DNA from 3 places in the Paenibacillus sp. FSL H3-0310 genome. Region 1 is predicted to be linked to each of the others. Evidence: riboswitches for the same ligand, from Rfam matches in the RefSeq annotation. Region 1 holds a riboswitch; each other region holds the start of a gene.
What was found. Region 1 has a riboswitch for thiamine pyrophosphate ahead of MHH63_RS15285 (ABC transporter ATP-binding protein). Riboswitches for the same ligand answer to the same signal wherever they lie in the genome.
Positions count from the first base shown of each region.

Region 1 (10,351 bases):
AGATTGATAAAAGCTTCTTGTGCTTTAATATCTTCTGGTAGAAGATCGTTGGTGGATAACCACTGCTGAACCTTTTCCCAAGATGTCGGGTCTTGATAACCAAAAGATTGATCGCCAGCATTCATCAGTGGCAGTAGAATCTCAAGACTTTTTTTCTCAATCTCCTTGTCGAGCGGTGAAGTTGCATCTTCATGTGCAACCAGTAAATCCAGGGCTTGTTCAGGATTCTGCTCCACAAATTCCTGTCCTTTTGTTATGGCATTTAGAAATTTTTTAAAGTAGGCTTCAGAATTTTGCAATCCTTGTTCGCTGGCCACCAGCACAAGCTCATAATAGTCAGGTACTCCGTAATCCGTTGGATTAAGCGAGGTGACCGGATGTCCCTCTTTTTCAAGGATCAGTTGTTCATGGTTGATGAACCCGCCCATTATTGCGTCCACTTGTCCTGTAGAGATCGCAGGGATAAGGTCAAAACCTACGTCAATTAGCTTGGCGGATGAAGGATCGCCTCCATCACTCTGGATCATTGTCCGAATCATTGCTTCATAGAGCGGAATGGAGGAATAGCCGATTTGTTTTCCTGCGAGCTCTTTGGGACTATGAATACTGCCTGCCTGAGGAACCATCAGATGATTCAGTGGATGCCGCACGATAGCTGCAATCGAACGTACAGGAATTTTCTCGCCGCGTGCCATAAGTACCTGAGGCTGATAGCTGAGCGCTAGATCAATTTGATTTGCTGCTACAAGCTTTAGGGCGTCATTGCTGTCCGCAGGCATTTTGATCTCGACATCCAAACCTTCCTCTTGGAAAAAACCTTGCTGTTGCGCAGCGTATAGAAAGGAATGAACGGCATTGGGATACCAATCAAGCATAATCGTCAGCTTGTGTGACTGCTTATTTTCGGTGTTGGAGGAACCGGTTTGGGAGTTGCTATTTAGCTTGTCTGCCTTCCCGCAGCTGCTTAAGAGCAAAAGTGTGCATACTAGAAATACAGAAATAAGTCCTCGTTGTGGGGATTTTAAATGATTCATTGGTTAGATCCTCTTTTCTTTAAAAATAATTGTTCGAGTAAAGCTATCGCCAGAAAAAGTACAACACCAAGCGCGGACAGCAGAAATACAGCCGCGAACATTTCATCGCTCTGCATATTTCCGGCCATTCTGCGGCTGAAGTAACCGAGTCCTTTACTGCCGCCGAGCCATTCCCCGATAGTAGCTCCGATGACGCAGTATACAATGGACAGCTTTAAGCCAGAGAAAAAAGCAGGCAGCGCCAGTGGAATTTGGGTTTTGACAAGCAGCTGCCAGCGGTTTGCACCAAATGTTAATAATAAGTCCTTGTAGGTCTGGCCACTTGTACGAAGTCCATCAAATGTACTCACTACGACTGGAAAAAAAGCCGTCAAAAACACCACAGCCACTTTGCTCCACAGCGAATATCCGAACCACATAATAAAAATGGGCGATAGCGCAATTAATGGGACCGTCTGGCTAATGATAAGGAAGGGATAGATGGCCTTTTCTACGGGGCGAAACAGGAACATTCCAATACCCAGCAATACACCACAAACCACAGAAAGGACAAAACCTACCAGTATCTCCTGCAACGTCGCTAATAAATGTTGTCCGAATAACAATTGCCTTTGCTCGATCAATGCGATGCCAATAGATGAAGGTGCAGGGAGAATAAAGGCTGGAATCAAGTGAAGGCGAACAGCTGACTCCCAGATTACAAGAATGAGCAGTACCAGAAGAAGGAAGGGACCATAGTTGTCTAGATGTTTTTTAAAAGGTATAGGTTGCATGCAATCTTCGCTCCAACTCTGCCCGTAGTGCTATAAACCGGGGTTCATAGTTCATCTTATAATGTCTTGGTTTTGGTAGATCGACAATGATCTCCTGTAATTCGCTGTGCGCACCGCCAGATAATAAATAAATCCGGTCACTGAGCAATAGGGCTTCTTCCAGATCATGAGTGATGAGCATAATCGTCTGATTCAGTTCACCCCATAACTCCAACAGCCAACGGTGTATCTCACGTTTGGTCATGGCATCGAGAGCGCCAAAGGGCTCATCCAGCAGCATAAGACCACTTCCGCCTCCAGCCACTAAGGTGCGCAGAAATGCTACTCGCTGTTTCATACCTCCCGAAAGTTCATGGGGATAAGCCTTCTCTACATCTGTTAAGCCGAAGCGGGCCAACATTTCCCGAATCTGAGTGATCGTTTTCTGTTTACTAAATCTGGGCTTGATCTCCCAGGGCAAAAGGCAGTTATCGAGCACTGTTCTCCAAGGCAGCAATAAATCCTGCTGAGGCATATAAGCGATCTGACCTAAACGACTAGCGGTTGAGGGGAGCGTAGGGAGTTTTATTTTTCCATGAGTAGGTTCGAGTAAACCGGCAACCGTTTTGAAAAATGTGCTTTTCCCGCATCCGCTAGCACCTACTACGGAGACGAATTCCCCTTGCCTGATATCCATGGATAGATTTGCGAATACAGGGGGTTGTTCAGTTTCCGGAAAAGAGTAGGTTAGGCCTTGAATAGATAAAATGGTCGTGATGATCTAACCTCCTAATATTTTTGTGGAGCGCCTAAACAAATAAAGACCCATCCATTTCCAGAGGAAATGAATGGGTCAAAAAGTTCATTCTGCATAATAACACTTAACATGCTTGATGAAAATTCTGCTCCACTTCCCTCCGCTGGTATGATCCAGATCAGGTTCCAAGGGTCCGGAGCTTGAAGCTCCGTCTCAGTCGGCCGACTCCCCTAGTGAAATAACAGGTCCATATTAATTTGTTTATAAATATACCATATCTTTCTGAGAAGTAAAGAGAGAAAGAAGTGAAGGATTAATCCAAGATTGGGTAAGATATAAGTAGAAATCTAGTTAATATTACAATTCCGATGTATATAATCGGAAAAAAGTATTGACGATCATGTGATGGCAGTGTACTATTCAATTTACCGGAAAAAAACCGGATAGAGAGAGGGGATTTAATAATGAAAAAATGGAGTTTAACTATTATATTGGCGTTAACCGTGGTCCTTGTAGCGGCTTGCGGCAATAATTCGAATACCAATACGGCTGCTGAACCAACAGCTGGAACGAATGGTGGAGCAGCATCTTCAGCGCAAAACAGTTTGGAGGCTGTGAAGGCCAGCGGCAAATTGCGGATAGGTACAGAAGGGACTTATGCACCTTTTACTTATCATGACACTGCGGGGAAATTGACGGGTTTTGACGTGGAAATTGCCGAAGAAGTAGCCAAACGTTTAGGTGTTGAAGCTGAATTTTTTGAAACTCAGTGGGATGGTATTTTTGCTGGGATGGATGCGAAACGGTTTGATGTCATTTTTAATGAAGTTTCCATTAACGAAGATCGCAAAGTGAAATATGATTTCTCTGAACCCTATATTGTATCCAAGGCAGTATTGATCGTGAGCGAAAACAATGAGGATATTAAGACCTTTGCTGATCTAAAGGGTAAAAAAGCCGGACAATCCCTGACCAGTAACTTATCCGACATCGCTCGTGAGAACGGTGCTGAAATCGTAGCTACGGACGGTTTCAATCAAGCGATGGATCTGCTGACTTCGGGACGTATTGATGCAACTGTGAATGATGGCTTGTCTTATCTGGATCTGAAAAAACAAAAACCAGATGCAAAAATTAAAGTGGTTGATGAGATTCCTGAAGGCTCACAAAGTGCTGCGGTATTCCTGAAAGGCAATGATGAGCTGGTGAATGCGGTCAGTGATGCGATTAAAGAGATGAAAAGTGATGGAACGTACTTGAAAATTTCCGAGAAATACTTTGGAGCTGACGTTTCAAAATAATACAAGGCTAGCAAGGCTAATTAAGCCTAGAAGCTAAAAAGGATGTCTGAATAATGGATGACCGCAAAATACAAATTTTCTTAGATACACTGCTACCCCTGCTTAAAGCCGGGGTGGCTTTTACCATTCCGTTGGCTCTACTTTCCTTTGTGCTTGGATTGATTTTGGCGATCCTAACCGCGTTGGCACGTCTTTCACCGTGGGTAATTCCGAAGCTAATCGCCCGTTTTTATGTATGGGTCATTCGGGGAACCCCGTTGTTAGTGCAGCTATTTATTATATTTTATGGTTTGCCGGCTGTTGGTATTGTACTCGACCCTTTCATTGCCGCCACCATTGGATTTACCCTTAGCGTAGGGGCTTATTCATCGGAAATCGTACGCGCTGCTATCCTGTCGATACATAAAGGCCAGTGGGAAGCTGCCTTCTCAGTCGGGATGACTCGTGGGCAGGCTCTGCGCCGCGTAATTCTGCCACAAGCTGCACGCGTTTCTGTACCGCCGTTATCCAATTCTTTTATTAGCTTGGTCAAAGATACATCGCTTGCAGCGATCATCACCTATACGGAGATGTTTAGAACTGCTCAGCAGGTAGCCTCTACCACTTATGAGCCTCTGCTGGTATACTCCGAAGCAGGATTGTTTTATTTAGTGTTCTGTTCTGTGCTGTCGGCGCTGCAAAATTACTTGGAGAAACGACTCGATCGTTACTCTGCGACCTAAAGGAGAGATACTTGTGATTGAAATCATTAATTTGCATAAATCCTTCGGCGCACTCCAAGTGTTAAAGGGTATTGATCTGAAAATGGAGCATGGAAAGGTACTTGTCATTATTGGGCCATCCGGCTCCGGAAAGACTACACTGCTGCGCTGTTTTAATCTGTTGGAAATCCCGGATCAAGGCAGCCTGTCACTCGGGGATATCACCATCAATTTTACAGATCATAAGAAAATTCCTCAGAATTCCGTATTAGCTCTTCGGCAGAAAACAGGGATGGTCTTTCAATCGTATAATTTATTTCCGCATATGACTGCGCTAGGCAATGTGATGGAGGGACAGGTAACTGTCTTGAAACGAACCAAGGAAGAAGCGCGTAAGCGGGGCCTTCAACTGCTGGCTAAGGTGGGTTTGGCTGATAAAGCTGATAACTATCCACATCAGCTGTCAGGTGGACAGCAGCAGAGAGTGGCCATCGCCCGGGCTATGGCAGTAGATCCAGAAGTGCTGTTGTTTGATGAGCCCACTTCGGCGCTCGACCCCGAGCTGGTAGGGGAAGTGCTTAAGGTCATCAAACAATTAGCAGCAGAAGGTATGACTATGGTGATTGTGACCCACGAGATGAAATTTGCCGCCGATGTAGCGGACCGGATCATTTTGATGGATGGCGGTCATATCTTAGAGCAAGGAACTCCGCAAGAAGTGCTGGAGCATCCGAAGAATCCCCGGGCTCTGCAATTTCTGAATAGACTGAATGGTGAAGAAGAGTAGAAAGACAATATATATGAAAAAGCAGCTCGGGAATCATCCGGAGCTGCTTTTTCGTGTGTAGATTATTCAAATGAGAAGAGTAACTGAAATTTGGCTTATCCTCCAGTTTTCAGGAACTCCAAAGCGTTGTAGAGCATAATCGCAGCTTCGGCACGGGTGAGTTCGCTTTTTGGATTAAACTTTCCGTTAGCGTCTAGAGTATTGATCTTGTATTTCAGGGAGCGCTGAATACTGCCTTGATATGCAGGGGTCAGTGACGCTTCATCAGCGATATCTACTGGAACGATATTGATCATCGGCAGATTACCTACGCCTTCGATCGCTTGCACTAGATAGTTAGTGAATTGCTCTTTGGTCATAATTAGGCTAGGATCAATGTCTTTTGGTAGCTTAACTTGATTGTAATAAGCATTGATAAAGGCTTCAGCGTACCAGGCTTTGTCTTTTACTTTTGTGAACAAGCCGCTGGCAACAGGAGCTTTGTTAAAGTCAATGGCTGCGAGGCTGAGCTGAAGACCGCCGGAGATAAACTGAATCCCTTGGGCTGTAGTTACCTTAGAGCCAGGGAGAAATTGAGATTCGCTGACACCTTTAATTAACCCTTGATTTTTTAAAGAAATGATTTTTTCTTTGCCGTTTATGTTATCAATATCCTTAAAGGTGTTCCCAGCTGCAAACATCTGACCACCCAAAGAAAAGGAGAAAATGGCTACGGTTGTGATCGCTGCTAGTGTGCTTTTTTTCATGTTCATGTCTTTTCACCTCGTTGTATGGATAGGCTCCTTAGCCTTTGTCACTCCTTTAACGTTGTAAATTATGGAAAGGTTGCGGTCTAATCTGTATTATTTCACGAAAAAGTAGATTTTAATAGAAATATAGGCCAGATTGGGGTGTAGTACTTTGGATAAGTGGCATGAAATGATATAATGATGTCAGGCTCTTTTCATTCGTGGTTAATTTTGTTATGATTATATCGTAACGATTACTATTTATGGTTTGTCTTAACTGCATAAATAGGAGCGTCTCAGAGGGTACGGATGTTAAATCGTTCCGGGAAGGTAGGAGACCAAATGGATCAAATATCAAATATCAGTCAATTGTTTGCGGCGCAAAAATATAAATTAACGCCTCAGCGTGAAGCTATAGTGAACGTTCTGCTCGACAATGAGAAGGATCATTTAAGCGTAGAAGAAGTATATATGCTTGTTAAGAACAGCTATCCACATCTGGGCCTGGCAACGGTATACCGTACACTTGAGCTTTTATGTGAGCTACACATTGTAGAGAAGATGAACTTCGGAGACGGAGTTGCCCGTTACGATTTGCGCGGGAACGATCATTCGCATATGCATCATCATTTGATATGCAGCGTATGCGGTCGGTTGGAGGAAATTAAGGACGACTGGCTTGTGGAGCTGGAGAGAAGAGTGGAACGTGAATATGGCTTTAACGTCACGGATCACCGCCTTGATTTCAAGGGTACTTATGGAACATGTAAACGTACTGGCTGCAAAAAAGCAAAAGCAGAAGCAGATAAAGCAGTCTCGTAAGATTGCTTTCTAACCTAAAGACACAGGCTTTCTCCAAGCCTGTGTCTTTTTTGATTACTGCGTTCTAGGAAGTCTAGCTTCGAGTAGGTACAAAGGATTTGATCCACGTTCCGAAACTGCCAGGGTTACGGCTCTGAACGAGAATTACACCTTCTCCACGGAAGCGGCAGACAAGTGCTTCACCACTGGTTATGCTGTTAAGCCAGCCAGAGGCTGCCTTTTCCACCTTGTAGTCCATATAGTCTGGCCATGCTACGAGGTGTCCGTTATCGATAATCATTTCTTCACCAGGTCCTAAATTTATTGCATGGATAGCACCGAAGGAAGACAGGAACACCGTTCCTCTGCCACTGATTTCTACAATGAAGAAGCCTTCACCGGAGAAGAGCCCTCTGGTTAAATTCTGCATTTTGGTATTTACTTGAATGCCTTCAGTTCCGGCGAGAAATCCGTCTTTTTGAACTAACAGTTTATACGATCCGTCTAATTCTATCGCCTGAATATCGCCGAGTGAGCCAGGTGACAGCAATACCTCACTTTGACCACGGGTCGCTCTAAGTTCTTGAAAGAAGAATTTCTCACCGCTCAGCATTCTCCCGAGACCGCGCATTAAACCACCATCCACGGTTCCTTTTAATTCTACGTTAGGTGACATCGCGACCATTGCGCCCATTTCAGCCTTTACGCTTTCACCGGGATTTAGTTGGACCTTTAACATAGCAAAAGCACCTTCATACAAAACCTGGTAATTCATCCTTTAAACCTCCGCATCTATTTAGATAAGATAGAATACTAGCTTTGCTCTAAGTGTAACGGAATTCTTGCTTCGCTCATAGTCTGGAATATGTTAAAATGAAGTTGTCTTATAGATGTAAGATCAATAATCATTCACCCATGAATAGGAGAGTGGTGTCACATGGCACGAACCAAGACACAAAAAGCCTTGCGTAAGGCAGAGCGCTCCGGAGCCTGGTGCGCAGCACAGAGTCGTAGATTGAATAGTGATTATGGAGCCATTTCACAGCATGTACGATTAACACCAAGCAAGCAGGAACAATTGAATAAGAATAGATATAAGGGGCAGATCTTCCAAGATGATGCTCCTTTTTTATTGGCTATTTGATAAGAGAACATCGCTCAGCGTATAGTAATTGAAGAAATAATATATAGGAGATGTATCCCTGATGAAACAAAATAAATATGACGATTCGAATTTCTTCTCCGCCTACCAGCAAATGCCCCGTTCTATTGGAGGGCTTGCAGCAGCAGGAGAATGGCATGTATTAAAGGCGCTTCTTCCAGACTTACATAATAAAAGTGTGCTTGATCTGGGCTGCGGCTTTGGCTGGCATTGCCTATATGCCCGTGAGCAGCAGGCGAGTTCAGTTATAGGTGTGGATATCTCTGAAAAAATGCTGCAACAGGCGCGTGAAAAAACGAACGATCCTGCTATAACTTATATCCAGCTGCCGATTGAGGACATTGATTTTGCGAGCGAGCAATTTGATGTGGTTCTCAGTTCATTGGCTTTCCATTATATTGAATCTTTTGCATCCATCTGCCGAAAGGTGCATTCGTTTCTTAAGCCTGGCGGGAGTTTTATTTTTTCAGTGGAGCATCCAATCTTTACTTCACGTGAAGAGCAAGACTGGTATGCCGATGAACAAGGAAACCGCCTGCATTGGCCCGTAGATCATTATCAATCAGAAGGACTTCGTGAAACGAAATTCTTAACAGAAAATGTGATTAAATACCATCGCACGATTTCCACCTATTTCAATGACCTGATTGAAGCTGGCTTTACTATTAAAGCGGTTAAAGAACCAAAGCCTTCAGCAGAAATGAGTAATGATCCATGGATGAAGGATGAGGAGCGTAGACCGATGTTCCTGATCATTTCGGCTGTGAAAGAATAATCTCATGCTCACGAGTTATGTTCGAATATAGAAGCAGGGGTTGTCCTAAAAGTAGCTTTTTCTACTAAGGGACAACCCTTTTGCAATGAAACGGGGTTTCTTCATTTACACCTGCTCTCTGCTGTGCACACGATATTCTCTTGGTGACATCCCGAAACGACTTCGGAAGACCCGGTGAAAATAGGTGTAGTTCGCAAAACCACAAGTTTCTGCTACTTGCTCCAGCGGCATGGGACTGAAGGTTATCCGTTCTCTGGCCATTTCCAGTCGGACATCGTTTACATATTTAATAATACTGGTCCCAAAGGCTTCCTTAAATAAATGAACGGCCCGCGAGACGGATATACCCACAAAACCTGCTACATCTTCCAATAGAAAGGGTAGGGTTGCGTGCTCCTCAACATATTGCTTCATTCGGTATGCCAGATAACCTTTTGGAGTAATTGCTGGCTGGTCTGTAATTAGCCGGTCGATTTCCATACATAGAATTTGCAGATAGCAGGCAGATATTTCTGGAGAGAAGTCGGAAAGTCGACGGTGCTCCAGAATCAATTGGCGAAACAAGCCAAGAAAATTCTCACTAAGCGGCACACTTAGGCGAGTGGGTCTTTGTGAACGTTGCCACCATTCATCAATCCATGTTCCTCCGCAAAAGATATGATAATCTCCGCTTTCAATTCGTGGCTTGCCTACAGGGTACTCTTCTTTATCTATGATCAAATAGTAAGGATCATTTGGAGCGAATAACATAATATCCCCGCTTTCCACAGGTGACATTACACCATCGATCAATGCACGGCTTCTTCCTTCTGTTTGCAGACGTATAAGAAAGTTCTGGTTCCCTTGACTTTGAGACATATGAAAAGGCTTGCGATGAAAAGAAAATCCGGCTGATAATACGTGACAGGTAGCAGAATGAGTCATAGGTCCTCCTGGGTGTATTGAAATGATAAGCAGATTGTTCATGTTTTAATCATATTATTCATTTTAATATATACGCTTTCATATTACTATGTAGCTAAGCAATAAAGAAAGAAATCGACCATCAACGCTAGAAACAGTCGGTATTAGCTGTGCTTACAAGAATGACAGTTTAAGGAAACTGATGTGAATCAGATTAGTCAATTCTGTTACAGCATTATTGTTCAAGTGATTGTCACTACAGAAAGCTAACTTTAAATCCAATTGGAGTGATTCGAAAATGCTGAAGATAGGCCTGCAATTGTATACGCTCAGAGAAGAACTGGAACAGGATTTTGAAGGGACACTGCGTAAAGTAGCAGCCCTTGGTTATAAAGGTGTGGAGTTTTTCCATTACTTCGGCCGTAGCGCAGCAGAAGTCAAACAATTGCTTGATGAACTTGGACTAGTAGCGTTGGGCGCACACCGTCCCTATGACGCGTTGTTGAATGATACAGAGGCAGAGATCGCGTACAACCTGGAGATTGGAAATCATCATCTAATTGTGCCGTATCTGTCAGAAGAACAACGTAACTATGAAGAAGTTGCTGCGAATCTGAAGATTATTGGAGAAAAGTGTAAGGCGCGTGGAG
Region 1 is NZ_JBBODC010000001.1:3,367,593-3,377,943, reverse strand. Features, by position in the region: gene MHH63_RS15295 (ABC transporter substrate-binding protein) at 1-1,034, opposite strand, end outside; gene MHH63_RS15290 (ABC transporter permease) at 1,031-1,807, opposite strand; gene MHH63_RS15285 (ABC transporter ATP-binding protein) at 1,788-2,483, opposite strand; TPP riboswitch at 2,682-2,785, opposite strand; gene MHH63_RS15280 (amino acid ABC transporter substrate-binding protein) at 3,008-3,844, shown strand; gene MHH63_RS15275 (amino acid ABC transporter permease) at 3,898-4,566, shown strand; gene MHH63_RS15270 (amino acid ABC transporter ATP-binding protein) at 4,580-5,332, shown strand; gene MHH63_RS15265 (S-layer homology domain-containing protein) at 5,428-6,084, opposite strand; gene MHH63_RS15260 (Fur family transcriptional regulator) at 6,403-6,882, shown strand; gene MHH63_RS15255 (TIGR00266 family protein) at 6,956-7,636, opposite strand; gene MHH63_RS15250 (hypothetical protein) at 7,799-8,005, shown strand; gene MHH63_RS15245 (class I SAM-dependent methyltransferase) at 8,067-8,798, shown strand; gene MHH63_RS15240 (AraC family transcriptional regulator) at 8,904-9,722, opposite strand; gene MHH63_RS15235 (sugar phosphate isomerase/epimerase family protein) at 10,000-10,351, shown strand, end outside.

Region 2 (10,351 bases), 3.2 Mb from region 1:
CTTCAGGTTGTACTTGGTACTCCGACGGCGACGCCTCCAGCTTGGTTGACTGATAAGTATCCCGAAGTTTTAAATGTAACCTACGAAGGTGTTACACTTCAGCATGGCATGCGCCGTCATTATAATTACAGCAGTCCTAAATACCGGGAACTGTGTGCACGTATTGCAGAACAAATGGCTGAACATTACGGCAATCATCCGGGTGTAGTTGGCTGGCAAATTGATAATGAGCTCAACTGTGAGATCAGTGAATTTTATTCGGAGAGTGACCATAAGGCTTTCCGGGAATGGCTACAGCAGAAATATGTTACACTTGAGCATTTGAACGAGGCTTGGGGAGCTGTTTTTTGGAATCAAAGCTATAGTGACTGGTCTCAGGTCTATCTTCCACGTCCGACTCCAGTACCGAAGCAACCCAATCCTCATCAGGCATTGGATGAAAAACGGTTTATTTCGGACAATACAATTTCTTTTGCCAAAAACCAAGCGGATATCATCCGTAAACTTGCCCCTAAGCAGTGGGTAACCACGAACGGTCTGTTCGGGCATCTCGATAGCCATGAAATGACGGATGAACTGTTGGATTTCTTCAGCTATGATTCCTATCCTCAGTTCTCTACTATTTTTTATGACCCGAATGAGCGGAATCCGCTGAATGATAGAGGCTGGGGACTGTCGTTATCTGTTGTTCGTTCGATATCCCCGAATTTCTGTATTATGGAGCAGCAGTCGGGCCCGGGTGGCTGGGTGAACCGGATGGATATGCCTTCTCCAAAGCCGGGTCAGATGCGGTTATGGACTTATCAGTCGATCGCTCATGGAGCAGATATGGTGTTATATTTCCGCTGGCGGACAGCTACGATGGGCAATGAAATTTATTGGCATGGAATCAATGACTATCATAATCAGCCTAACCGGAGAGTGCGGGAAGCGGGGCAGATCGGTCAGGAGCTGGCAGCAGCAGGTCATGCGTTTGTCGGTACTCGTAATCAGGCTAACATTGCTATTGTACGTGATTATGACAATGAGTGGGATGGAGAATACGATGTTTGGCATGGCCCGTTTATGTGGAAGAGCAATAAGGAGTGGTACAAGGCGCTTCAGCGGAAGCATATCCCGAATGACGTACTCTATTTACGCAAAAAAACAACGCTGGAGGAGCTTGCAAGGTACGACGTGCTTATCTATCCTCACCCAGCGATTATGACAGATGAGACAGCAGCACTGCTGGATGAATATGTTCAGCAAGGCGGCAAACTGATCTTCGGCTGTAGAACCGGCTATAAGGATGAGCGCGGTCAATGTTATATGCGTCCTTTCCCAGGTGCTGCTAAGGATCTATGCGGGATCACAGTTGAAGAATTCACAATGGTTAAGGGCAGTCGTCAGCCAACAACAATTAGCTGGTCGGGCGTGACCGAAGTCGTTACAGGAGCAGATGACTTTAATGATATTCTCAAAATAGAGGAAGCTTCGGTTGAAGTGATGGCGGTTTACGCCTCTGATTATTATGCGGGAAAACCGGCGGTAACTAAAAATCGTCGCGGCAAGGGTGAGGTTTGGTATTACGGAGCCGTATTTAATGAACAGGCAGCGGCTGAGATCATAAATTTAATTGATCTACAATCGCCAGCAGATTGGCTGGAGCTCCCAGAAGAGGTAGAGCTGCAAGTCCGTACCGGAGCTTCTTCCAGTTATGCTTTTTTGCTTAATTATAGTGAGACTCCTGTCACGATCCATCTTCGTGAGACCAAAACAGATTTACTGAGCGGCACAACATTGTCGGGCGAGGTGATTCTGGAAGGATTTGGGGTATTGGTGTTAAACTAACGTATACATTGATCTCACATTTGAGTAGATTTGGATAATTCTCTCTTTTCGGTTATACTTTGAAGTAGCAATTATATAGTCACGGGAGCTTGGTGGAACCAGGCTGAGAGGATAGTTATAACTATCGACCGTCAAACCTGATCTGGATAATGCCAGCGGAGGAAATGGAGCTCTATTTCTATTTGTCTACTCTAAGGCCGCATCTTATACAGATGTGGCCTTTTCTATGTGTGGGGAGTAGACCGTCTCCGCTTGATCAAATCACCTTATAGGAGGGATTGAGATGACAAGCGAATTGAACAACGATCCAATCAATCTATCAGCTTTTCCAGCAAGTCAAAAAGTGTATGTAAAGGGTTCACGGCCTGATATTCAGGTGCCTATGCGGGAGATCTCACTTAGTCCAACTGCGGGCATAGACGGCGAAGAGGAGAATGCCCCAATTCATGTCTATGACACAAGCGGGGCTTACACGGATGCTAATATTCATACTGATATTCGTCAGGGGTTAGAGCCCAATCGTCTAAGCTGGATTGAGGAACGAGGGGATGCAGAAGCGTACGAAGGAAGAACCGTGAAGCCTGAAGATAACGGGAATGCAACGGGAAAAGCTGTGGCGGAAGTGTTTCCAGCGCTCCATAGAAAACCTTTGCGAGCGAAAAAGGGGCGTAATGTCTCTCAAATGCATTATGCACGCAAAGGGATTATTACTTCGGAAATGGAATACGTTGCGATTCGTGAGAATGTGACACCGGAATTTGTAAGAGATGAAGTAGCCCGCGGCCGCGCCATCATTCCAGCGAATATCAATCATCCAGAGAGTGAACCAATGATTATTGGACGCAATTTTTTAGTGAAGATCAATGCCAATATAGGAAATTCCGCAGTATCCTCATCCATAGAAGAAGAGGTAGAGAAGATGAGATGGGCCACCCGCTGGGGTGCAGATAATATAATGGATCTCTCCACAGGTAAAAACATCCATACGACACGCGAGTGGATCATCCGTAATTCTCCTGTTCCTATTGGAACGGTGCCTATCTATCAAGCGTTGGAAAAAGTGAATGGGAAAGCGGAAGATTTAACATGGGAAGTGTACCGTGATACGCTCATTGAGCAAGCGGAGCAAGGGGTTGATTATTTTACCATTCATGCGGGGGTTCTGCTTCGTTATATCCCGTTGACGGTACAACGTATGACAGGCATTGTTTCAAGAGGTGGCTCCATCATGGCGGCATGGTGTCTTGCGCATCATCAAGAGAACTTTTTATATACACATTTTGAAGAGATATGTGAAGTCATGAAGCTGTACGATGTTTCTTTTTCCCTAGGCGATGGATTACGTCCGGGTTCGATTGCTGATGCGAATGATGAAGCACAATTTGCCGAGTTAGAGACGTTAGGTGAATTAACAGCTATAGCTTGGAGTCATGATGTACAGGTGATGGTAGAGGGTCCAGGACATGTGCCGATGCACTTGATTAAAGAGAATATGGATAAGCAAATTGAAACCTGTAACGAAGCCCCTTTTTATACATTAGGTCCACTGACTACAGATATTGCGCCTGGTTATGATCATATTACCTCTGCTATAGGTGCAGCGATGATTGGTTGGTTCGGTACAGCTATGTTATGTTACGTAACTCCGAAGGAACATCTTGGCCTGCCTAATAAGGAAGATGTACGTATAGGGGTCATTACTTATAAAATAGCGGCTCATGCCGCAGATTTGGCGAAAGGGCATAAAGGAGCACAAGACCGGGATAATGCTCTTTCGAAAGCCCGTTTTGAATTTCGTTGGCGTGATCAATTTCATTTATCGTTAGATCCTGAGCGAGCGCTCGAATATCATGATGAGACATTGCCTGCGGAAGGCGCTAAAACAGCTCATTTCTGTTCCATGTGCGGGCCGAAATTTTGCAGTATGAAGATCTCTCATAATATCCGGAATACGACGAGAATTGAATCAGGAATGCAAGAGAAGGCGCAAGAGTTTCTCCAAGGCGGGAGCCTCATTTATAGATAACTTTTTCTGCTAAAAAGAAATATCTAAAAGAAGTCGTCATTGGCGGCTTCTTCTTTTATACTTTGAATAGATAGGAGTTGATGAATTGGAAGCGATTCGTTCAGAGGAAGCCATTTTAGAGGATTTAAGTAATAGTTTCTATCATTTTTTTGGATTGAAAGTCCTTCATGCTACCCCAATAAAACGTGGCTGGTTAAATCTTAAATGGAAAATCATAACGGATTCAGGACCATTTCTACTTAAACAATACAACAAAAAAAGATATAAATTGTATAACCCAGAAGAGCTGAGCTTCGCCTTTTCTCAACAGAAAAGATTGTATCTACAGGGACTCCCATGTCCCGAATTGTTGGCTTATAACCATAAAGTTTTACTGGAATCAGATATGGGAGAGACGTTTATGGTTATGGAATATTGTGAAGGGCGTGTCATAGAGCCGGGCAAAATTAACATCCTTCAAATGTTTGATTTGGGTCGTGCCACAGGTAAAATGCATCGTTTATTAAATGATGGGACCCTTAGTTTGAAAAGAACCCCACAATTTATTCCCCAAAGCCCTGAGGAACGTTTAGAACATTGGAATGTACTCCTACAACAATCAAAGGAAATGGGCAAAACTTCACTCATCACTGACCTAGAGATACAACTGAGAGCGACTGAAGAAATAGATCCGGAAATATTCGAAGGACTTGTAGCTGGATGGGCACATCGTGATTTATGGGTTGATAATCTTTTATTTCAAGATAGCCAATTGTCTGCAATTCTAGATTTTGATCGGTTCAAATATGATTATCCGCAGCTTGATGTAGCGCGAGCAGTGATGTCATGTGCTTTAGATGAAGATTTAGATGGAGCACTAGCTTCAGCATTTATTGACGGATATCGTGAGGAACGAACGGTGGAGCAGGGGTATTTAACAAAATCATTGCAGTTGTTGTGGTATATGGAAAGCCCGTGGTGGATTAATGCCGCGATGGACAAACATAGTGTACCTCCAAAACGTTTTGCAAAAGAAATGAATTGGCTGGCTAAGAACCTGAACAATTTACCTGGTATCTTAGGGAACTTATAGTGAAAACGATTGAATTATAGCCTAAAAGATGCATTGACCAGCAAAAGTTTGGCGCCTATAATCTTAACAAGGAAAATCCATCAGATATAGAGCTTTTTGTAAACGCATACAATGAGTTTTTTCCTTATTAATCATTGAAGGAGGAGATCAAACCTATTAAGTATTTCTTTTTTTCTCATTTTTGCAAACGTTTGCACATCACGATGGGCTTAAAATCGTAAGCTGCACTTAAAATTATGAGGAGGTTATTTACTTGGTATCCAAACAATCCAGGCGTTATATTTCGTGGTTAATTATTTTTTCACTCATTTTTAGTTTATTTGGTTTATCGGGTGGAGCATCGGCCAGCAATACGGATCATACAGTCACCTATACCAATCCTACAGCGGCAGCTGTGACCTTACATTGGACTACGAATAACTGGGCTAATACTACGGACACGGTGATGACCAAAAATGGAACCACGTTCATCGCCAACCTCAACGTTCAGGAAGGTGCCACCCTAATTTATTGTTATCACATCACGGCTCCAACGGATAGTTGGGACAATAACGGCGGGAAGAACTGGACGGTTGTTATTCCGGTCGCCGGAAAATACGAAGCAGAGAGTGCATCCCTGTCTGGTGGTGCAAAAGTAAATACGAATCACACCGGATATTCGGGCACTGGTTTTGTTGATGGATATACAACTACAGGAGCAGCCACCACTTTTAACGTCCAGGCTTCCGCAGCAGGGTCCTATAATGCCACGCTTCACTATGCTAATGCATCCGGCAGTGCTAAAAAAGTGTCCATTTATGTCAATGGAATAAAGGTTACACAGACAACATTAGCCAACCTGACCAACTGGGATACATGGGCAGACCAAACAGAAACACTCTCTTTACAGGCAGGAAATAACACGCTTGCTTATAAATATGACTCGGATGATAGCGGGAATATTAATATCGACTATGTGACCCTTTCGGCCGGAGCTACACCAACACCAACGATAACTCCTACCCCAACAGTGACACCAACACCTACGGTAACTCCTACCCCAACAGTGACGCCAACACCTACGGTAACTCCTACACCAACAGTGACGCCAACACCTACGGTAACTCCTACACCAACAGTGACGCCAACACCTACCATAACACCCACACCAACGCCAACAGTGACGCCAACACCTACACCTACTTCAGCGGGGCTAACCGTTCACTTTAAGAAACCAGCAAGCTGGAATGCAGCGATCCGCATCCATTACTGGAATCTGAATCCGGCAACCGTTCCGACTAGTGGAGCATGGCCGGGGATACTGATGAAATCGGACGGGAACGATTGGTATAGCTATACTGTTCCAAATGCTACAGGGGCAAGCCTGATCTTTAATGACGGCAATGGCAAACAGACGGCTGACTTATCTCGCAGCGTAAAAGAGGGCTGGTATAACTCAGATAACGTATGGTATGACGCCAATCCAGACGTTCCTAAGGTTCCGGTGATATCCGTCTCTCCTGTGCCCAAAACCTATGATTCTGCCCAAACGGTGACCCTATCCAGTACAAATAGCGGCGATAAAATTTATTATACGACCGACGGATCAACACCTACGACAACCTCAACATTGTATACGACTCCAATCCAAGTACCTTCTTCTTTGACTATCAAAGCATTCGGCGTTAACTCTATAGGGCAAGCGGGTAATGTAGGCTCTTTTGCTTATGTGATTGATCTGAATGCCGATTTGCAAGCTCCGATTATCACTGCGAATCTGCCTGTTGGGAATTCGAGCTCAGCGGTTTCCGTATCTTTTAATATAAAAGACAACAAGGCGGCAACGACCACAGCATATTACACAGATAATGGTACGGAACCAACAACGAGTTCAAAAGTCTATATTTCAGGCAATGCACTGACATCTCTTACCGGACCGTCTATCTTGATTAACAAGACGACAACCTTAAAATTCCTTGTGATCGATGGTGCCGGAAATGAAACTAAACAGAGTTTTGTTTATAACATTGGTAATAAGGGCGATTTTCGTGAAGATACGATTTATTTTGTAATCACTTCCCGGTTTTATGACGGTGATCCGAGTAACAACGAACATGCATGGGAGGATGCCAAGGCAGGAAATCCGGACTCTGATCCAGCTTGGCGAGGGGATTTTAAAGGACTGATTCAAAAGCTCGATTACATTAAAGCACTAGGCTTCAGTGCCATCTGGATTACACCTGTGGTGCAGAATGCCAGCGGTTATGATTATCATGGGTACCATGCAATAAATTTTGCAAAAGTAGATCCAAGATATGAATCCGCAGGGGCATCTTATCAGGATTTGATCAATGCAGCACACGCTAGAGGGATAAAGGTTATTCAAGATATTGTCGTCAATCATACCGGTAATTTTGGAGAAGAAAATCTGTTCCCGATGTTCAAAAAAGATCCAACGGCGGCGGACACCGTGAGTAACATGCTCAAAATTACGGATAAGCTGCCAGCTAACTATGATTCCATGACCCCGGATCAGCAATATCAGGCAAGACTTGCCTTAATGAAGACTGCGGAGACTAACAATAATATTTACCATACGGAAAAAAGTCTTTCTTGGGAGTCTTACACCGTCCAGACAGGACAGATTGCGGGAGACTGTGTGGACTTAAACACAGAGAATCCTCTAGTGAATCAGTATCTAATCGACAGCTATAATCAATATATTGATATGGGTGTGGATGCTTTCCGGGTCGATACTGTAAAGCATGTAAGCCGGTATATTTTTAACAAATATTTTGTGCCGGCATGGAAAACAAGAGGGGGCTCAGACTTCTTTGTCTTTGGGGAAGTGGCTACTCGGTACAGAGATGTGTGGAACAGTGGAATTCCGGCGATATCAACACCATTTTATACTTGGAAAAGCTCAAAACCCTATCCAGGTGACGGTCAAAATGACTACGCTTCCAATAAGCTATCGGTGGAACAAGAGTGGGCAGATAACTCTACTACAGCAGGACAACCTACCTCGAACAATGCTTTTTTAACAGGAAATACTTATCATACGCCTGATTATTCGAAGAAATCGGGTATGGATGTTATTGATTTTCCAATGCACTGGGCCTTCAAGACTGCTCAGGAAGCATTTAGTATGAGAAGCGGTGATCAATTCTATAATGATGCTACCTGGAATGTAACTTATATTGACTCTCATGACTATGCACCTGACCAAGCACCAGAAAATCAAAGATTTGCCGGCACACAGGACACTTGGGCTGAGAATCTCGCGCTGATGTTCACCTTCCGAGGAATACCTGCGATCTATTATGGTTCTGAAATTGAGTTCAAAAAAGGATCAGTCATCGATGTAGGTCCAAATGCCCCGTTAAGTACAACAGGCCGTGCTTACTTTGGCGATCATATTGAGGGTAGTGTTACTGTTCAAGATTACGGTAAATATACCAATGCTACTGGCACACTTGCAGACTCGTTAAATTATCCTCTGGCGAAACATATCAGACAACTTAATTTAATTAGAAGAGCTGTTCCTGCTTTGCAAAAAGGCCAATATTCTACAGAAAATGTATCAGGTGATTTGGCATTTAAAAGAAGATACACTGATAGTAGCAAAGGAATCGATAGCTTTGCTTTGGTTACAATCTCAGGAAATGCAACATTCACTGGAATTCCTAACGGAACTTATGTGGATGCAGTGACTGGTGATACCAAAACCGTTACCAACGGTGTGATCACAATCAACTGCTCCGGTAAAGGAAATGCACGGGTGTATGTATTGAACGGTAGTGGTGGAATCGGAGAGTCAGGAACCTATTTGAAGTAGGACCTATATAAGTTAACAGAAATAGCCTCAGTTCGGGATGAACCCGTACTGAGGTTGTTTTTATATAGTACAGATTGAAACGTCAGTATTTTTACCCGTGTTTAATGCAAAGTTCTTGCCATTTCATAAGCCAACTATATTGTTCATCGCAGAATTCTTTGGATATACTTTGCAATCCTTGACACTGCACTATTCTTGAGATGATTTGAAAATGTCTGATCGCAATAAAATCGAAAAGAGCCTTAAACTCATTACTGCTTATTGTACGTGTTGTACTATAACCCGAATAGAAACGTTCGTACAAACGCATGGTTTGATCATACATCGATTCATTTGAGTGATTAAAATCGGTAGCATCACACATGTATGCAACATCCATACTCGGATAATCACCCGAAGCATCATCGAAGTCCAAAAGAATATATTCACCGCACTCATTTCTGAGCATATTTCCTGTGTGAAGGTCACCGTGACAAAAGCTTTTGGGAAGCCTTGTGATACGTTCCCATAATTCATTGCCGTAATGATTTAGTTCAAGGATTTTTCCTGGGTCAAATTGGAGATCTTGCATATTGGAGATATAACCATCGATGTAATCGAATTTTGTTCTACGGATAAGCTTCTCGGGGTATCGCTCCATTAAGTTATGGAGTTTCCCGATCTGTGTCCCGATGCTCTTCGCCTCGATTTTACCATCGGGTGTTGCTCCCTCGACATAATCGTATAGTATTCCAACGCAGCTGCCAGCCTGACTACTGAGTATAATGTGGCTATCATTCTGTACAGTTCTAATCACAGAAACTGCTGGATATGAGTTAGCTTATAAATAATCGAGGATGCGAACCGTCTGCAGAGCATCATCCGTTTTAAAGCTACGAAATATTTTGAACATATACTTTTTCTCTTGGTTCTGCAAAAAATACACCCTACCGATCATCTCACGATGAAGGCTGATATTCTCTATATTTATTTGATAGGAGTGTTTAATTTCATTGATAAGGCTATCATATTCCATATACAAAGATCTCCTTCTGATATATATCGAGCTATAAAAAAAGTATATTCTCTTTGTACTTTATAACTAATATATAAAGCTTACACATACCATATGTCACTAGAAAATATTTAAGACAACCAAATAATGCTTGTAAATCATGATTGGAGATATTTATGAATACTATAGACGTCGATTTAGTAGCAAGATTAATAAATGAACAATTTCCTGAATGGTCCGATTTAGAGATCAGACCTGTGAAATTCAGTGGGCATGATAATCGGACTTTTCATTTAGGTGAACAGATGAGTGTGCGATTACCAAGTGCAGTCGCTTATGTTCCTCAAGTGGAGAAAGAACAACAATGGTTACCTTTTTTAAAGAAAGGACTGACGTTACCTATTTCAACACCATTAGCGAAAGGGACACCTACCAAAGAATATCCCTGGCCTTGGTCTATTAATAATTGGCTAAAGGGAGAGACTTTATCCCATGAGAACATTAATGATCTCAATCAATTTGCGAGAGACTTGGGAAGCTTTTTAATTGAATTACAGTCTATTGATGCTAGTGGGGGACCTTTAGCCGGAGAGCATAATTTTTATAGATGTG
Region 2 is NZ_JBBODC010000001.1:119,127-129,477, forward strand. Features, by position in the region: gene MHH63_RS00745 (beta-galactosidase) at 1-1,830, shown strand, start outside; TPP riboswitch at 1,902-2,011, shown strand; gene thiC (phosphomethylpyrimidine synthase ThiC) at 2,114-3,856, shown strand; gene MHH63_RS00755 (phosphotransferase) at 3,942-4,928, shown strand; gene MHH63_RS00760 (alpha-amylase family glycosyl hydrolase) at 5,182-8,745, shown strand; gene MHH63_RS00765 (phosphotransferase) at 8,837-9,541, opposite strand; gene MHH63_RS00770 (hypothetical protein) at 9,566-9,760, opposite strand; gene MHH63_RS00775 (aminoglycoside phosphotransferase family protein) at 9,916-10,351, shown strand, end outside.
Region 2: linked by a shared signal. The riboswitch ahead of thiC (phosphomethylpyrimidine synthase ThiC) and the one ahead of MHH63_RS15285 (ABC transporter ATP-binding protein) in region 1 are both predicted to bind thiamine pyrophosphate.

Region 3 (10,351 bases), on a different contig from region 1:
TCCCATGAACGTATGGAGCGCACCTATTTACCGTTTGCTGCACATGTCCTTTTTCCACGCAGGAAGGATGCCGACTCGTTTCGCCGTTTTTCCAGAGTAAATAATCTCGACTGCATTCTGGAGATTCCGCAGCAATCTATATTTTTCAAAATTCTCTCGACGGATATATTCATATGTCCTTTTCAGCTTGGATTCGTGACGATACGTGTCCAGCTGGAGGGGGATTCAATTCCCTTTAGTATTGCCCTAGAATTCGCGGATCGTTTCCGTGCGCTAGAGAATACCTTCATACAGGATGATTACACTTATATTCATTGCGGGGAACAGACCTATGAGATGGTAGAGGATTTTGTCTTCCGAAATTTGGTGGATGGACTGGAGCCATATCTGGATCAATCGGATATCAATGGGGCTTATTTCGAGACCCTTCCTTTTTTCGTAGATGAAAGAATGCAGGTGCAAGCTTTTTATGGCTTTCAGAATGAAGAAAGCTCTGATGAGATTAGTGTAAATCTGCGCTATCGTGCCTCACAGCTTGATGGAATTAATCTGAACGGAAAGCCCTATGCCAGTGCCAGCGATCCAGCGTATATTGCGAACTATTGTCATGAACACTCCTATAATCGCTGGGGTCCAGACACGTATTATATGATGAATGAGCAGACCTTTTGCTGCATGACCCGCGCTGAACAAGAGATTGCTGTTAGTCTAGCCAACCAGATGTACGGGCAATATTATTACGGATTTTTACTCAATATTTTCCACAAAATCGTTCTGCTAAAGCTCGCCAATATGCACTCCCGACTTCGGATTAATCATGATTATGAGGAAATAGACAATCTAATCTACTCCATCAATAAGTTCTCGGCAAAGTTCTACTTCTTGGAGTTGATTTCCCAGTCGCAGGGCAGGGAGATATTTCTTCAGCTGCGTAAAGTATACGGAAACGATGCTTTGTTCGAGGAAGTGAAAGAAACCTTAAATGACCTGTTTCAGTATCAGGATAAGTTTCAGTCCAAGCGACGGGATAATCTGCTGATGATTCTCACTGTATTTACGGTAGTAAGCGGGATTTACGGCATGAATCAGGTCATTGACGATCTGGATGGAAAGATTCAATGGAGTAAAATGATTGGTTATTCTCCCTTTGAATTTCTTGCCCTGTTCGTGATCATGAGCGGGATTCTGATCAGCGTTGTCCTCACGCTAGGGGCGCTGGTTAGTGAGCTTAAACGGCGTCACCGCAAGAAATATAAAGATCTAGACTAGCAAAAAAGAAACTACTGGATTGGAAAAATTCAGGAGTGCACTACTAGACATTCCGAGTACAGCCGTCTATAATACACCGTATGCGAGAAATATAAGATATAAAGTATGGGTACAAAACTTATGCTTACTTATATTGCACATAGAAATACCCGTTAACTTCATAGAACCAGGGGTGCTGGAATTGGCCGGCTGAGATTGTATCCCACAAGATACTGACCCTTATACCTGATCTGGATAATGCCAGCGTAGGAATCGCCAATTGGTTCTGGTCCCTGTGACCTTAACTAACCTTGCGCCAAGCCAGCGTCCCGATCACTCGGGGCGCTTTTTTTGTAAGATCACTAAAAGATGTAGAAAAACGTACATACTACAACTTACGGTTCATGTTGTGAAGACGGGATTCTTGTAACCTTAAAGGAGAGAAGAAGACATGCACCTTAAAAAAGCACTTACGTTGTGCCTCACCTGTGTACTCATTCTTGCCATTGCCGGATGCGGCAGCAACAATGGGAATACAGCCGGAAACAAAGCAAATGCTACTGATCCAACTGCTTCGGCTGGGACGGATGCTCCAAAAGAGCTCACCAAAGTTAAAGTCGCACTCGACTGGACACCGAACACAAATCATACCGGTCTATACGTAGCTAAGGATCTTGGTTACTACGCTGAAGAAGGTCTGGACGTCGAGATCGTTCAGCCAGGCGCAGCGGGTTCTGATACTATGGTTACTTCTGGCGAAGCCGCATTTGGCATCAGCGCCCAAGAAGGATTAACGCTAGCCCGTCTACAAGGCGTGCCCCTTGTCTCGATAGCAGCTATTATTCAGCATAATACGTCGGGATTCGCTGCTCCAGTAGATCGCAATATTAAATCACCAAAGGATTTTGAAGGTAAAACCTACGGAGGCTGGGGCTCACCGGCCGAAGAAGCAGCCATGAAAGCTATCATGGATCCTGAAGGTGGCGATGTGAAAAAGGTGAAGCTGATCAGTATCGGTGAAGCTGATTATTTTACCGCCGTCAAACGTGACATTGATTTCGCCTGGATTTTCTACGCTTGGACTGGTGTTGAGGCTGAGTTGCGTGGCGAGCCATTGGATATGCTGTACTTAAAGGATTATGCGCCGCAGCTCGATTATTACACGCCTGTGCTGACGACGAGTGAGAAGCAAATTGCAGATCATCCTGATCTGGTGAAGGCCTTCATGAAAGCCACATCAAAAGGTTATCAATATGCCATAGATCATCCGGAAGAGGCTGCCGGTATGTTATCGAAGGCCGTTCCTGACCTGGACGCCGACCTTGTCCTAGCTAGCCAAAAATGGCTTAGCCCAAAATACAAGGACGATGCTGCCCGCTGGGGCGAGCAAAAAACCGAGGTCTGGCAAAATTACGGCGACTGGATGTATGATCTGAAGTTGCTGGATAAACCGCTGGATGCTGCTAGTGCATTCAGTAATGATTTTTTACCGGCGGAGTAAACAACAATTGTAATGAATTACTTCGTTATCAAAGTTGGCTTTTTGAACTTACCTTATAAAATGAGAGGATTGATTATTGTGGCTAACACCCTACTAAGCATTCAAGTAATTCCAAAAACTCCGAACAACGAGGATTCCATCCCATACGTAGATAAAGCGATTGAGGTCATTCAGAAATCCGGTGTTAAACATCAAGTGAATCCGCTGGAAACCACAATGGAAGGTGAGCTTAGCGAGCTGCTGGAGGTTGTGCGTCAGATGCAGGAGGCGTTGATCGAAGCAGGCAGTCCAAGCGTAATTTCGCAGATCAAAATCGCTCATAATCCTAACGGAATCAGCATGGATAAACTGACGGAGAAATATCGGCCGTGAGATCGACCTGGAAGCTAATATGGCCGCCCCTTGTGGCGGTCGTCTTCTTTTTAACCGTATGGCAGCTATCTGTATCTGTATTTCATATTGAATCCTGGATTCTGCCGAGTCCAGCTGATATTGCCCGTGAATCCACCAGTAACGCTTCTGGTCTTTGGGCTCATACGATGGCTACGCTGCGGCTCACTTTAATTGGTTTTCCCATTGGTACGGGGGTAGGCCTGATCGTTGCTTTGCTTTTGCATCTTTTGCCTTGGGCTAGACGGGCTTTTTATCCACTTATTATTCTGAGTCAAAATGTTCCCTCCATCGCGCTCGGACCCCTGCTCATTATCTGGTTCGGCTTTGGTCTTTTGCCCAAAATCGTGCTGATTACACTAGTATGTTTCTTCCCGGTAGCTGTCGCTGCGATGGGCGGTCTGGCCCAAAGTGATCAGGTCATGATGAATTATATGAAAATGGCTGGCGCAAGCAAGTGGCAAATCTTCACCAAGCTGGAGCTGCCCTCTTCTATCCCGGCACTATTTTCCGGCGTAAAAATATCTGCTACTTATGCGGTTATGGGCGCCGTGGTCGCTGAATGGATTGGCGCGGATAAAGGTATTGGTTATTATATGCTCCTGCAGAAATCCGCATATCGTACGGATCGGATGTTTGTCGCTATTGTTATTATTGTACTTTTAAGTCTTGTACTCTTTGCTATTATTGCATTGCTGGAAAAATGGCTGGTTCGCTGGAAGCCGCGCCGTAACTCATAGAAAGGAAGATGCCTGTATGTCTCAAGCGACGCAAATGCAACACAGAACAACAGAAGTCATAAGCTCTCCTGAAGCTCATACCGTGGCACCCGCCCTTGAAGTGAGCGGCATCTCCAAATCTTTTTCCCATCGTCGCCGTGAGACGAAAGTTCTGAATAATGTCTCTCTCAAGGTAGAGCAACAAGAGTTCGTTTCGATCGTTGGTCCTTCCGGCTGCGGAAAAAGCACCTTATTCCATATGATTGGCGGCCTTGTGAAACCCGATGCAGGCACGATCCGCATGAACGGTAAGGTCGTTACAGGTCAACGCGGTGAAATTAGTTATATGCCGCAGCAGCCTGCTCTTTTTCCTTGGCGTACGATTGAGGATAATGTGCTGCTTGCTGGGGAGATCAAGGGCGCACTGCGGGATGGAGCCCGCGAGGAAGCGCGCCAGTGGCTTGCCAAGGTTGGGTTAAGCGGGTTCGAACATGCTTATCCGCATATGCTGTCTGGCGGGATGCAGCAGCGTGCAGCTTTTCTCAGAGCATTGCTCGCTCCTCAGGAGCTAATGTTGCTGGATGAACCTTTCAGCGCACTGGATGCACTAACTCGCAGTGAAATGCAGCGCTGGCTGCTTGAGCTGTGGGAAGAGAATCGCCGCTCTGTGCTGTTCATTACTCACAACATCGAAGAAGCGTTGCTGCTCTCTAATCGTATCTATGTATTTTCCGGCCGCCCCGGCTCCATTCTGCATACAGTCGATGTGCCGTTTCCGCGGCCACGCCGTGATGAGATTACGGACTCTCCCGAGTTCCTTAAGCTCAAACGCCAGTTGTCACAGTGGATGCGAGAGGAACAAGCTAAAAATAGGCAGCCGCTAGCTTAATCGCTAAGCTCTGTAAACTGATATCGCTGGTATAGCGGTGTCAGTTTTTTTATTTTGCAGCGATAAACTCCTGCCCTATTTATAATTGACGCGGATGTATCTGCTCAATTAAACAAATTTCACTCATCATAGTAGGGATCACATTAAATGTGTGGCGAAAACCGACTCCCTGTTGGTAATGGATAGTAACCGGGCGGGTTGGGGACATTCTACGGGATTTATACCGGTGATTTGCTGCTTTGGGCCGGATTCGGCTCAGTCTACGGGATTTATACCGGTGATTTGCTGCTTTGGGCCGGATTCGGCTCAGTCTACGGGATTTATACCGTTGATTTGCTGCTTCGGGCCGGACTCGGCTCATTCTGCGGGATTTATACCGTTGATTTGATTCTTCGGGCCGGATTTGGCTCAGTCTACGGGATTTATACCGTTGATTTGCTTCGTCGGGCCGGACTCGGCTCATTCTGCGGGATTTATACCGTTGATTTGCTTCGTCGGGCCGGATTCGGCTCATTCTGCGGGATTTATACCGTTGATTTACTTCGTCGGGCCGGACTCGGCTCATTCTGCGGGATTTATACCGTTGATTTGATTCGTCGGGCTGAATTGCACCCGATCTAGGGCATTTTTGCCTTCTATTTCCCACTTCGGGCGGAATTCAAGTGACTCAGGGGCATTTTTGCCCTTATTGTTCCTCTTTAGCTTTTAGTTTGAATTAAATACGAGACTATGGCATCAACCAGAATCGGTGTTGTTTATTATTATTAATTTGTTTAAAGGTCACAGCTATAGTCGCACTTACATCCTACTCACCACTCTTACACATACTCCCACTACTCACTTTTGCTCCCATTCCTTACCTCAATCCCACTACTTACTCTTACTCTTACTCTTACTCTTACTCTTACTCTACTCCTACTCCTACTCCTACTCCTACTCCTACTCCTACTCCTACTCCTACTCCTACTCCTACTCCTAGTCCTTACCTCAATCTCACTACTCACTCTTGCTCATACTCCTCACCTTACTCCCACTAATCTCTCTTACTCTTCCCCCTACTCCTTACTTCCTACTCTCACATCTGCCCCCTCCTCCTCTCCCACCAACCGAACCAAAAAAAGGCCCCCATAAACGAGGCCTTTTCTTCATTTCCTAATCATAGCTCGGAACACGAATTTGGGCAGTACTGCCTGTCTGCGCCATCGCGACTTTTGTCCCTTCGCAACGGGAGCGAACAAAAGTCGATGCAACCACTCCAGATTGAGTTTTTTCCATAGCGCTGGTGCAGGAGTAACTTTTCCCGCTATTACATCTAAGCTGCCCCCCACGCCAAAAACAACTTTTACCTGCGTAAGCTCCTGTTTGTGCTTATATACCCATTTGTCAGAGTATGGCGCACCCATCGCAACGATCAGGAAATCTGGCTGTGCGCGCTGTATTTCTGCTACAATGGCAGGCTCCTCTTCCTTGGTAAGAAAACCATTATGTCTTCCTGCAATCTTCACATTCGGATATAACTCCGTGATCTTTTCGACCGCTTTACAGCTGGTAAGCTCATCTGTTCCCAAGAAATAAAAACTCCATCCCAAGCTATTTCCTTGCTCCAAAAGCTCAAGAAGCAGCTCATATCCAGTTACCCTCTCAGCAATAGGATCGCCTTTTCTTTTTGATGCCATCACAATGCCAATCCCGTCAGGAGTGATTAAATCCGCTTCTTGAAGTATGGTTCGTAGCAGCTCGTCCGATTGACTTGTTATCGTAATTTCCGGGTTAGCCGTGATCAAATGGAAAAGTTTCGATTCCCCAGATTGAATATGTTTTGTTAGATGAAGTGTTGTCTCATGTAGTGTTAGTTTTGAAAAGGGAACTCCTAATATTGAAACTGTCCCGTCCATATAATCACCTCTCACTAAAATTCCACTTCAATATACCTTACCATAATCAAGAGGAGGAAGGGGAGTCATTTAAATTACTTAATCACCCCAGCTACTACGCTACCCAAACACTTCAGCCATTCCACCGCTTCAACCATTTCAGCCCACTACAGCCATCCCCAGCACCCCCGCCACCACAGCTACTCTACTCACCCAAACACCCTATAGCTCCACTCACTCCTCCATAAACTTCCACCACTCTACTAACCAAGGTTCATCGATCCCCCGCATGCGGAATTCCTCTACAAGTATCTTCCGGAATCGTTTTTCCATTTTGACAAAGTTATTATCCTCTTGGTACATAGGGGCAAAGGATTCATCATCTCTAATAAAACTCCAAAAATCGCCCGCACACTCCATAATCTTTCGGCCGACAGTCGTTTGTTTGGCTACAGGTACCAGCCATTTGTCATAGGGGTAGGGGTAACCTTCAATAGTAATGGCACAGCGTAATGCTTCTTTATAAAGAGAAACCGCTAAAAATAAAATAGGAAAGGCGTCGCCACGCACTACAGGATTATCTAAGCTTTTGGCATAACTTCGTAACTGTATGTATGAATTCTTACGAAATCTCATTAGGACTCCAGGTTGGAGGGGCACATAGGCATCAAAAAGTGACTTTACATCCAATCGGTCATAGTAGATATAAGAAATAGAAGCATTCCACAGCCATTCCATATTTCCGCTCATTAACGCCGCTTTGATTTCTGATATTTTATGCAGTGTGTAATGTCCGGTCTTGCCGCTGGGAAGTCGTAAATCCATAAAAAAACTACTTTGCTCCGGGATCAGCCCCGCTTGCTCGAACCGATGATTAATGCTGCTATAATACTCGTCCTGACAAATAATGATTACATCCACATCCGACTGCTCATTCACCACACCAAGTGCGGTCGATCCATCAAGGAGAATACTTACCCGCTGACTCTCCTCTTTCATTAACGGATGATTTAGAATTTCTTGTGTGATATACTGCCCAATTTCCTCTAATAATTCGCTATGAACCTGCATCTTATCAGGTGTTAATAAAATATCCGACAACACTGATTTCACCATTTCAACCCCAACCTCCAATCAATCTCAATTTCTCAAAAAATAAAACGCTTACACCTAACCTAATATTTGGATAATGGAGTACCATTCTACACTCCTAATATATATCTTGCAAGGATAAATGAAGTACCCTTTTGCCTAAGCCTAAATATAATGAAGTATCTATTTACTTGGAAAGGGGTAAAAGCATGGCGCAGCCAAAAGTGATTGCTACAGTCCGCTCTGCCGGACCGATCGGAGATATAAAAGTAAATGTCGTCACGAATCGAGTATACTTTGTAAACCCAGACACCGAGGCTGGAACTATCGGGGTATTGGAGGGCAGAACTAATCGCATTATCGCTCGGATCCCTGTAGGAAGACTGCCGTCTCAGCTCGGAATCAACCCCCAAACCAACCGGATTTATGTACCTAACTTCCGTGACGAAAACGTATCTGTCATAAACGGGCGGACAAACCAGGTAATCAAAACTGTCAAAGTAGGCCGATTCCCAGACAATATCGGAGTAAATGTTCGAACCAATCTGATTTATGTAACTAGCGCATTCGGAACCCTATTCGTCATAGACGGGAAAACAAATCAGGTCCGTAAAAAGATTGAAATCGGTGGACGCCCCTCCAGAATTGTTATCAATGAGCTTACCAACCGTGTCTATGTGACCAATACAGTAAATGATAGCGTCACCGTCATTAACGGAACTACACAGGCGATCATTGCGACAATAAAAGTCGGAAGTAACCCCGTGATAGCGCCAGCACTTAATAAAATTACCAATCGTATTTATGTCGCTAATAACTTGAGCCGGTTTCTTTCTGTGATCAATGGCCGAACCAATAAATTGTTGCGTAATGTACAGCTGGGACGTTTGCAAAGTGAGGTCGTTATAAATCCGCTGACGAATCGTATTTATGTCTCAAGTGCACAAGTGGAGGGTAAGGGCAGGCTGTTTGTCATAGATGGGCGCAACAACAAAATTATAACCACAAAGGTGTTGCCTACCTCCTCCAACACGATTATCAACCCGAATACAAATCATTTATTTGTTGGTAATTTTGATAAGAATCATATGTCCGTTTATAACGCCACCACGTTTAAACGGCTCGCAAGATTCTCCTCCGTATCAGGCAGCACTGTGCTAAACCCGCTCACAAATAGAATTTATGTAGGTGGAAACGACTCCATAACGGTCATTCAAGATGGACCAAGACTCACTCAGAGTTCTATTTTTAATTAAGACAAAAAGACGCCCACCATAGGTGAGCGTCTTTCTACATATCAAATTACATCGATCTAGCGGATGAAACTTGTTTAACAGCCACTTTTTCCTCGACTGTTTCTGTATCCTTAGGCTGTATCCCTCTTTTTATGAAGAAAGCTAGGATAAAGGCAATAATGGCAACGCCTACTGACACTAAGAACGCATCATTAATTCCTTCGATCGTTGCTTTTGCGATGACTTGGTTTTGAATGCCAAGCAATTGCTCTGCAGAAGGCTTAGCCGTTAATTTACTCACAGCTTCAGCTACCATATCTTTGACATGTGATGTGGTACTGTTAGACATAATCGTTACAAGCAGCGCCCCGCCAATCGCCCCGGAGACTTGCTGAATCGTACTGTTCATGGCTGTACCATGTGGTGTATATTTAGCCGGGATGGAGTTCAGACCATTGGTCATCACAGGCATCATAACCATTGAAATCCCGAACATTCTCACAGAATACAAAATCATAAGTGTCGAATATTTCGTTGTCTCAGTTAGATCACTAAAGAAATACGTACTGATCACTACGATAGCCAGACCGATTAACGCTAAGACTTTGCCGCCGAATTTATCGAACAATTTACCTGTGATTGGAGACATAACCCCCATAATCAACGCACCAGGCAACATTAGGAGTCCCGAATCCAAAGGTGAAATGCCTCTAATATTTTGCAGATAAATCGGCATTAACATCATGGCTGAGAACATCGCCATATTCAGTGTAATCGAAATCGCTGAGGATAAAGCGAACATCGGATATTTGTACACTCTGAAGTTAAGCATAGGCTCCTTCATCTTCATCTGGCGCATAATGAATATCACTAAACCAATAACCCCGATAATAAGGGTGGAGTAGACCATTGGATCATCCCATCCTTTATTCCCAGCGGAACTGAAGCCGTATAGAAGACCCCCGAACCCAATCGCTGATAGAACTACGGATAGAATATCAATTTTAATAGCCACATCTTTTTTAGGATCATGCAGTTTGAAGAAGGCAAGAATGAACACCAATACGGCGATCGGTGCAATCATAAAGAACAGCACAGGCCATTCATAATGCTGAATAATCCATCCTGAGAGTGTAGGACCAATGGCTGGTGCAAAAATCATAACCAAACCAAACATCCCCATGGCCGAGCCACGTTTTTCAGGTGGAAATGTGGTGAACAATACATTCATTAATAATGGCATCATAATCGCGGCCCCTGAGGCTTGGACCATTCTCGCAATCAATAATACAGGGAAACTTGGAGCAAAGCCTCCAATGAAGGTCCCTATTGCAAATAATCCAATGGCGATTAGGAATAATCGTCTGGCTGTATACTTTTGAATTAAAAAGGCCGTTGAAGGA
Region 3 is NZ_JBBODC010000002.1:585,738-596,088, forward strand. Features, by position in the region: gene MHH63_RS22040 (hypothetical protein) at 1-1,269, shown strand, start outside; TPP riboswitch at 1,428-1,538, shown strand; gene MHH63_RS22045 (ABC transporter substrate-binding protein) at 1,700-2,749, shown strand; gene MHH63_RS22050 (thiamine-binding protein) at 2,828-3,121, shown strand; gene MHH63_RS22055 (ABC transporter permease) at 3,118-3,879, shown strand; gene MHH63_RS22060 (ABC transporter ATP-binding protein) at 3,914-4,747, shown strand; gene MHH63_RS22065 (hypothetical protein) at 4,946-5,368, shown strand; gene MHH63_RS22070 (WecB/TagA/CpsF family glycosyltransferase) at 5,893-6,642, opposite strand; gene MHH63_RS22075 (nucleotidyltransferase domain-containing protein) at 6,856-7,737, opposite strand; gene MHH63_RS22080 (YncE family protein) at 7,923-8,969, shown strand; gene MHH63_RS22085 (DHA2 family efflux MFS transporter permease subunit) at 9,016-10,351, opposite strand, start outside.
Region 3: linked by a shared signal. The riboswitch ahead of MHH63_RS22045 (ABC transporter substrate-binding protein) and the one ahead of MHH63_RS15285 (ABC transporter ATP-binding protein) in region 1 are both predicted to bind thiamine pyrophosphate.